Regions from separate parts of the Bacillus sp. JJ1562 genome, predicted to be linked through region 1. Evidence: riboswitches for the same ligand, from Rfam matches in the RefSeq annotation. Region 1 holds a riboswitch; the other holds the start of a gene.
The links. Region 1 has a riboswitch for S-adenosylmethionine ahead of V7097_RS16440 (carboxymuconolactone decarboxylase family protein). Riboswitches for the same ligand answer to the same signal wherever they lie in the genome.

Region 1 (3,503 bases):
GGGCACCGCAATTTAAGTATTGGAAAATTAGCGCTGAAGAGATTAAAGATTTACGAACAGCAATATCTGATGTTAAATTTGTCAATCCAAACGGTGCACATGGAGGGCTAGGATCAACTAAAGCACATAATGAATTGTTAGCAATAATAGATACTTCAAGCGACTATAATACATTTGTAAGAAGACTTAATAATTGGGCTAATTATAGACTAGAGGGTGGGGTTTCGTCTTTACCCGAAGGTCTTAGATTAAAATAGGAGGATACTATAATGGAAAAACAAGGATGGGTTTCTATTTGGTTAGGTAATATTAAAGAAGAGGACTCTATAGGAGAGTATGTAGATTTATCGTATGATGAGGATGGCGAGTCTGTCCCTTCCAAATTTTTTATCGATTTTAATATTGATATGGATGAAACAGATGAGGATACTATAGAAAAAGCGGTATATAAGAATAGTAGTAATGATATTTCCACATTATTAGACGGTTGTTCGTATGAAGAAATTATCATCCCAAAAATTAAGAATAGTATAGACTTAAAAAAATCATATAATGCAGTAATTCTGATATACAATTTTGAGTATAACAATGAAATTACTTCAACTGATGCTTTTGATTTTATTACTGCTACAAATTATGAGTAAGAAAACACTTAATAAGTATGGAGAATAGACATATTTGATGGGTAACACAGAGATAGTTTTTCTAGAAGAACTTCTTTACAATACAAATAATAATAATATTATCAGTGAGAAACAAGAACGTATTTCCTGATTTTGGTCAGTACATTAATTTGTCCAGAGAGTAAAGAAAACGTGTGTAAATCACTAACCAAAAGAATGAAATTATAAATGAAAGTTCCGAACATTTGCTTTTTTTCACCTGCTATGTTTAACTTATATCTAATAAGTTAATAATCTAACAATTCGACTAGGGGTGCATGAAAGTGCTGAGAGGTAGAAATATCGACCCTTTGAACCTGATCTAGGTAACACTAGCGTAGGGAAGTGGAGTTGGTAATATAAACGTATATTTATTGCCGAACCCATTCCTAGTCACTAGTGATGGGTTTTTGTTTTTTATCTCCCCGATGTCGAAAATAGAAAGGGGAAATAAAAGTGAGCAGTTTATTTACAGACCGTATATGGAATCGAGTAGAGCCGATTTGGAGTTCGTATTTGGAGCATCCTTTTGTGAAAGGGATTGGCGAGGGTTGGTTAGAAAAGGAAAAGTTCAAGCATTATATGAAGCAGGATTATGTATACCTGATAGAGTATAGCCGTCTATTTGCATTAGGGAGTGCAAAGGCTCCTGATCTAAAAACGATGTCTATTTTTGCAAATCTTTTGCATGGCACACTCGAGATAGAAATGGATCTTCACCGCCAATATGCATCAAAATTTGGTATATCTAATGAAGAGCTCGAGGCAACCAAGCCCGCATCGACTACGACTTCATACACAAGCTACATGCTGAATGTGGCACAACTTGGAGGGGTTGAAAATGTTGTCGCAGCTGTCCTTGCCTGTGCATGGAGCTATAGCTTTATCGGTAAAGAGTTAGTAACATGGCCAGGAGCCATTGATCATGAATTTTACGGTGAATGGGTGAAAATGTATTCATCGGATGAATTTACTGCGTTAGCTGAAGATTGTAAAAATCTAATCAATGAAATCGCAACTGGTAAACCAGAACGAGATTTAGCAGCACTTGAAGAAATCGTCGTCAAGACAAGCATGTTTGAATACATGTTTTGGGATATGGCGGAAAACCTAGACGAGTGGCCGATTAAACTATAAGTGTTAGATCTTATGATTAAAAGTAAAAAAACATTTTTCGAAATAATCCGATATTTACGTTGACAATCTTCTGTCAACTCAGGTAAGGTTATTAATAATACTAAATTAAATACGATTTTCTCTTATCAAGAGTCGGGGAAGGAACCTGGTCCGTTGATCCCGCAGCAACCGTTACTGAGAGTAACAAGGTGCTAATTCCAGCAAGCTAATGCTTGAAAGATGAGTTTGGATGTACATAGTGCCTCTTCCTCGTCGGAAGGGGCTTTTTGAATTTCGCAGTTTTTTTCATTTAAGGTGAGTAAATCCATAAGGAAAGTCGTATTTTAATTGGTGAATAATAGTAAAGGGAGAGATTTTTAATGTCAATAGCAAAAACTGATAGCTTGTATAAAAAGGAATATTTCGGAAGACTTCCGGAATTGAAAAAGTATGCACCGCAAGCCTTTCAATCTTTCATAAAGTTTGATAGCCAAGCTTTAGCTGCTGGAAGACTATCCGTGAAGCAGAAGGAATTGATTGCAGTGGCGGTAGCCCATATCACGGGTTGTCCATATTGCATTGACTTACATGTTGGGAATGCGAAAAAGAATGACTCTACTAGAGAAGAAGTGGCAGAGGCCATTTTTGTAGCAACAGCATTGAAGGCAGGTTCTGCTTTGGCACATGGCGTGAATGCACTAAATGCATATGATGGAAACGGCGATGAGGAGCTTTATAAAGCAGCCTATTTTGCAAGACTGAAAGAATTTGCTGACTTAAATGGTGAGGCATTTAAAGCATTTATTGATTTTGATACAAAATCTCTCAAAGTACAAAATTTAACAGAAAAGGATAAAGAGTTGATTGCGGTTGCTTCTGCACACACAACAGGCTGCGCGTATTGCATCGACCTTCATACGAAAAATGCCAAGAAGGCGGGTGCCGATTTGGAAGAAATCGCGGAAGCTATTTTCGTTGCTGTTGCATTAAAAGCAGGATCTGCGTTGGCACATAGTGTAAATGCACTCAATGCCTATGATGAGAAGTAATTTGACAATAATCTAATTGATGGGAAACACAAACTTTACTCCAAAGGTTTGTGTTTCCTTTTTTCATATTTTAATTATATACTTACTCCCACAATCCTCTCATAGCTGTAATTACCTCTTCAAAAACGATTTGATCAATCAATAATAATATATTAACTAAGATAAATTATTTATTGATATTCAATAAATAATATCTTATAATCAATATGACGCTTAATCAGTTATGGACGATATTTGAGAAAATCTTCAACATGCTGGCAGTCAGAAAATCACAGAACAAAAAGATATATAAACGAGAAAGGGATGTAGTTCTTTGAAATCAAAAACAAAACAATTACTTATTTCAGGAGTTGCAGCAGCAGCTATTTTTAGCTCGTTAGCGATTCCTCAGGTTCGAGTTGAAGCGAATCAATTTTTATCATTATTCAGAGTTAATGAATTTGAAATGGTGAAGCTGACCCAAAGTGATATAAGAGAGATTGAGAATTGGGTAAGTGAAAATAAAGAAGGAACTTTGGACCTAATGGGAATTGGAAAGTTGGAAATGTCAGAGACATCAGGAGAACCAACATTCTATGAAACATACGAATCAGCTGTTGAAGCTGGCTATCCAGTACCTAAATTAGGAGAATTTGATATTGAGAGAGTAAGGGTAACTCCAGCATCAACGATAACC
Region 2 (3,503 bases), on a different contig from region 1:
CCGAAAGCATCCGCCGTAAGGAACACGATTGTATTAGGATGACCTGCAATACTAGGTACAATAATATTATCAATATTATCAATTTGATATGCTGCTCTCGTATTCTCAGTCAATGAATTGTCATCATAATTTGCAATTCTTGATTCTTCATCCACTATCACGTTTTCTAAAACGGAGCCAAAGCGAATGGCATCAAAAATTTGTGGCTCCTTCTCTCGTGAAAGATTAATACATTTAGCATAGCAGCCACCTTCTATATTAAACACGCCAGAGCTAGCCCAACCGTGCTCGTCATCTCCGATAAGACGACGTTTTGGATCTGCAGAAAGAGTTGTTTTTCCTGTTCCAGATAGACCAAAGAAAAGGGCAACATCTCCTTCTTGACCTACATTAGCGGAGCAGTGCATGGAAAGAATATTTTGCTCAGGCAATACATAGTTCATCACAGAGAAAATTGATTTTTTAATTTCACCAGCATACTCAGTTCCTCCTATTAAAACTGTTCGTTTTTCGAAGGAAATAATGATGAATGTTTCAGAGCGTGTGCCATCAATTTTAGGGTCTGCTTTGAAATTTGGTGCACTAATAACAGTGAATTCAGGTTGATGTGTTTTTAAATCCGCTTCGGTTGGTCGAACAAACATTTGTTGAGAAAATAAATTATGCCACGCGTATTCGTTAATTACTTGGATTGGCATACGCACTTTTTTATCGGCACCTGCATACCCATTGAATACATAAATTTCATCTTTTTCTTTCAGATATGAAAGGACCTTTGTGTAAAGGTTTTCAAATACAGCCTCAGAGATAGGTTTGTTCACCTTACCCCAATCAATTCTATCCTTCGTAGATGCTTCTTCTACGATGTATTTGTCTTCTGGTGATCTTCCTGTGTATTTACCGGTTGTTGCACAAACAGCCCCAGTCGAAGTAAGGATTCCCTCTTGTCTAGCGAGTACTTTTTCAACTAAAATAGGAACAGATAGGTTACGAAGTGCGCTTTTTCCATTCACTAATTCTAATAGCTGCTCATTTGAAACTTCAACTGAATTCATGTAAAACCATCCTTTATCATTTTTTATATTTTTCATATAATCTAAAATTTACAATTAGTATAACACATTAATAAAAATAGTCTATACTATTTAACGTATTTTACGTAACGTATCTTCAAAAAGTGCGTACAGATTCTAAAATAGTCCTTTTTAATCTGCTTGTTTTCGAAATTTGTCTGTTTCGTGAAAAAGTGTGGCCCACTTCGGTATAAAATTTTTCGAATTTAGGTTGACATGAAATGGATGACTACGTTATGATAATTCATTGAACGGATACTCTCTTATCCCGAGCTGGCGGAGGGACAGGCCCAATGAAACCCGGCAACCATCACTTTTCTAACATATCAAATGAGCTTTAGTGTAACCTATATTTATGTAGGTCTACCAATGATAAAAGTGATAAGGTGCTAACCTGAGCAAGGCATGACCTTGATCGATAAGAGTGAAAGGCGAGATAGATGATAATACCTTTCCTCAAATAAGTAGGGAAGGTTTTTTATTTCTTTAATGAGAACCATTATGGTTTATCCATGTTACTTTAAGCGTTTTATTTGTGTTCACCACAGATAACTAGTCGACATATGCTGTATTACTGTTTGTTAATGTAGGATAGAAAATCGTGAAGGTAACAATACTAAGGGAATGAGTACCGTATCAATGAATGTCAGAATTTGAGTATAATTGAATTCTGAATCCGAAAAAGGAGGAAGCGTTTGTGACAACTAGACGCCGTTTATTTACTTCTGAGTCTGTTACGGAAGGACATCCAGATAAAATCTGTGACCAAATTTCAGATTCTATTTTAGATGCCATCTTAGCAAATGATGCAAATGCACGCGTAGCGTGTGAAACTTCTGTTACAACAGGTCTTGTACTTGTTGCGGGAGAAATTACAACCTCTACATATGTAGATATCCCAAAGATTGTCCGTGAAACGATTAAAGAGATTGGTTATACTCGTGCAAAATACGGATTTGACTACGAAACTTGTGCTGTATTAACATCAATTGATGAGCAATCTCCGGACATTGCGATGGGGGTTGACCAAGCTTTAGAAGCTCGTGAAGGTCAAATGACAGACGAGCAAATCGAAGCAATTGGTGCAGGGGACCAAGGCTTAATGTTCGGCTATGCTTGTAATGAAACAAAAGAACTTATGCCTCTACCTATTTCATTAGCTCACAAGCTATCACGTCGATTAACGAAAGTTCGTAAAGATGAGATTCTTCCATATTTACGTCCGGATGGAAAAACGCAGGTTACAGTAGAGTATGATGAGAACAATAATCCTGTCCGTATCGACACAATTGTTATTTCAACTCAGCACCATCCAGAAATTTCATTAGAACAAATTCAACGAAATCTAAAAGAACATGTAATCAATCCAGTTGTTCCAAGTGAACTAATTGATGAAAATACTAAATATTTTATTAACCCAACTGGCCGATTTGTAATTGGTGGTCCACAAGGAGATGCTGGTTTAACTGGCCGTAAAATCATTGTTGATACGTACGGTGGTTATGCACGCCATGGCGGTGGCGCATTCTCTGGTAAGGATCCAACTAAGGTTGACCGTTCTGCTGCCTATGCTGCTCGTTATGTTGCGAAAAACCTCGTGGCAGCTGGATTAGCTGATAAATGTGAAGTACAGCTTGCATACGCAATCGGTGTTGCCCAGCCAGTTTCTATTTCTGTTGACACTTTTGGTACTGGAACAGTATCTGAGGATGTACTTGTAGATTTAGTTCGTAACAATTTTGATTTACGTCCCGCTGGAATTATTAATATGTTGGATCTTCGTCGTCCAATTTATAAGCAAACTGCTGCATATGGTCACTTTGGTAGAAACGATCTTGATTTACCATGGGAGCGTACTGACAAAGCAGAAGCACTTAAAGCACAAGCTACAAAATAAGGTAGAAAAAGCTCGCTAATCATGGCGAGCTTTTTGTTCGTACTTAGTTTTCAGTGTCTAGCTCATGGCGCCATCTGCTCGAGGTCACAAGCCAATCGCTTCTGAAGGGATAAAGCGTCTTCTGTCAGCGCTCGGCTAGTGCTTGTCGCCGATAGTCAGGCGTCCTGAGCTTTTAGCTTTTCTTTTTGTAATTGTTTATAATGCTGTCCTTTTTCCACATATTCACGGCGAATTCTGGCCATATCTTTTTTATCATCTTCATTAAGCTCACGGATGACCTTAGCTGGTCTCCCGAAAGCAAGAGTGTTCGGCGGAATCTTTTTACCCTGAGGTACAAGGCTTCCAGCACCAATAAAAGCACCTTCACCAATTTCAGCACCATCAAGAATGATCGACCCCATCCCGATTAAGGCATTTTTACGAATTATTGAGCTATGTAGGATAACCTGATGTCCAATTGTAACATCATCTTCAACTATCAAAGGATTGTTTGGACTTTGATGCAGGGTCGAATTGTCCTGGATGCTCACCCT

Region 2: it holds a riboswitch for S-adenosylmethionine, as region 1 does, so the genes downstream of both, metK (methionine adenosyltransferase) here and V7097_RS16440 (carboxymuconolactone decarboxylase family protein) in region 1, are expected to answer to the same signal.

What each region holds. Positions count from the first base shown of each region.
Region 1 is NZ_JBALOQ010000024.1:132,117-135,619, reverse strand. It holds gene V7097_RS16450 (immunity 22 family protein) at 270-644, shown strand; TPP riboswitch at 923-1,023, shown strand; gene tenA (thiaminase II) at 1,119-1,799, shown strand; SAM riboswitch class I at 1,919-2,025, shown strand; gene V7097_RS16440 (carboxymuconolactone decarboxylase family protein) at 2,159-2,827, shown strand; gene V7097_RS16435 (hypothetical protein) at 3,141-3,503, shown strand, end outside.
Region 2 is NZ_JBALOQ010000050.1:29,875-33,377, forward strand. It holds gene pckA (phosphoenolpyruvate carboxykinase (ATP)) at 1-1,055, opposite strand, end outside; SAM riboswitch class I at 1,334-1,498, shown strand; gene metK (methionine adenosyltransferase) at 1,771-2,970, shown strand; gene V7097_RS22525 (gamma carbonic anhydrase) at 3,126-3,503, opposite strand, start outside.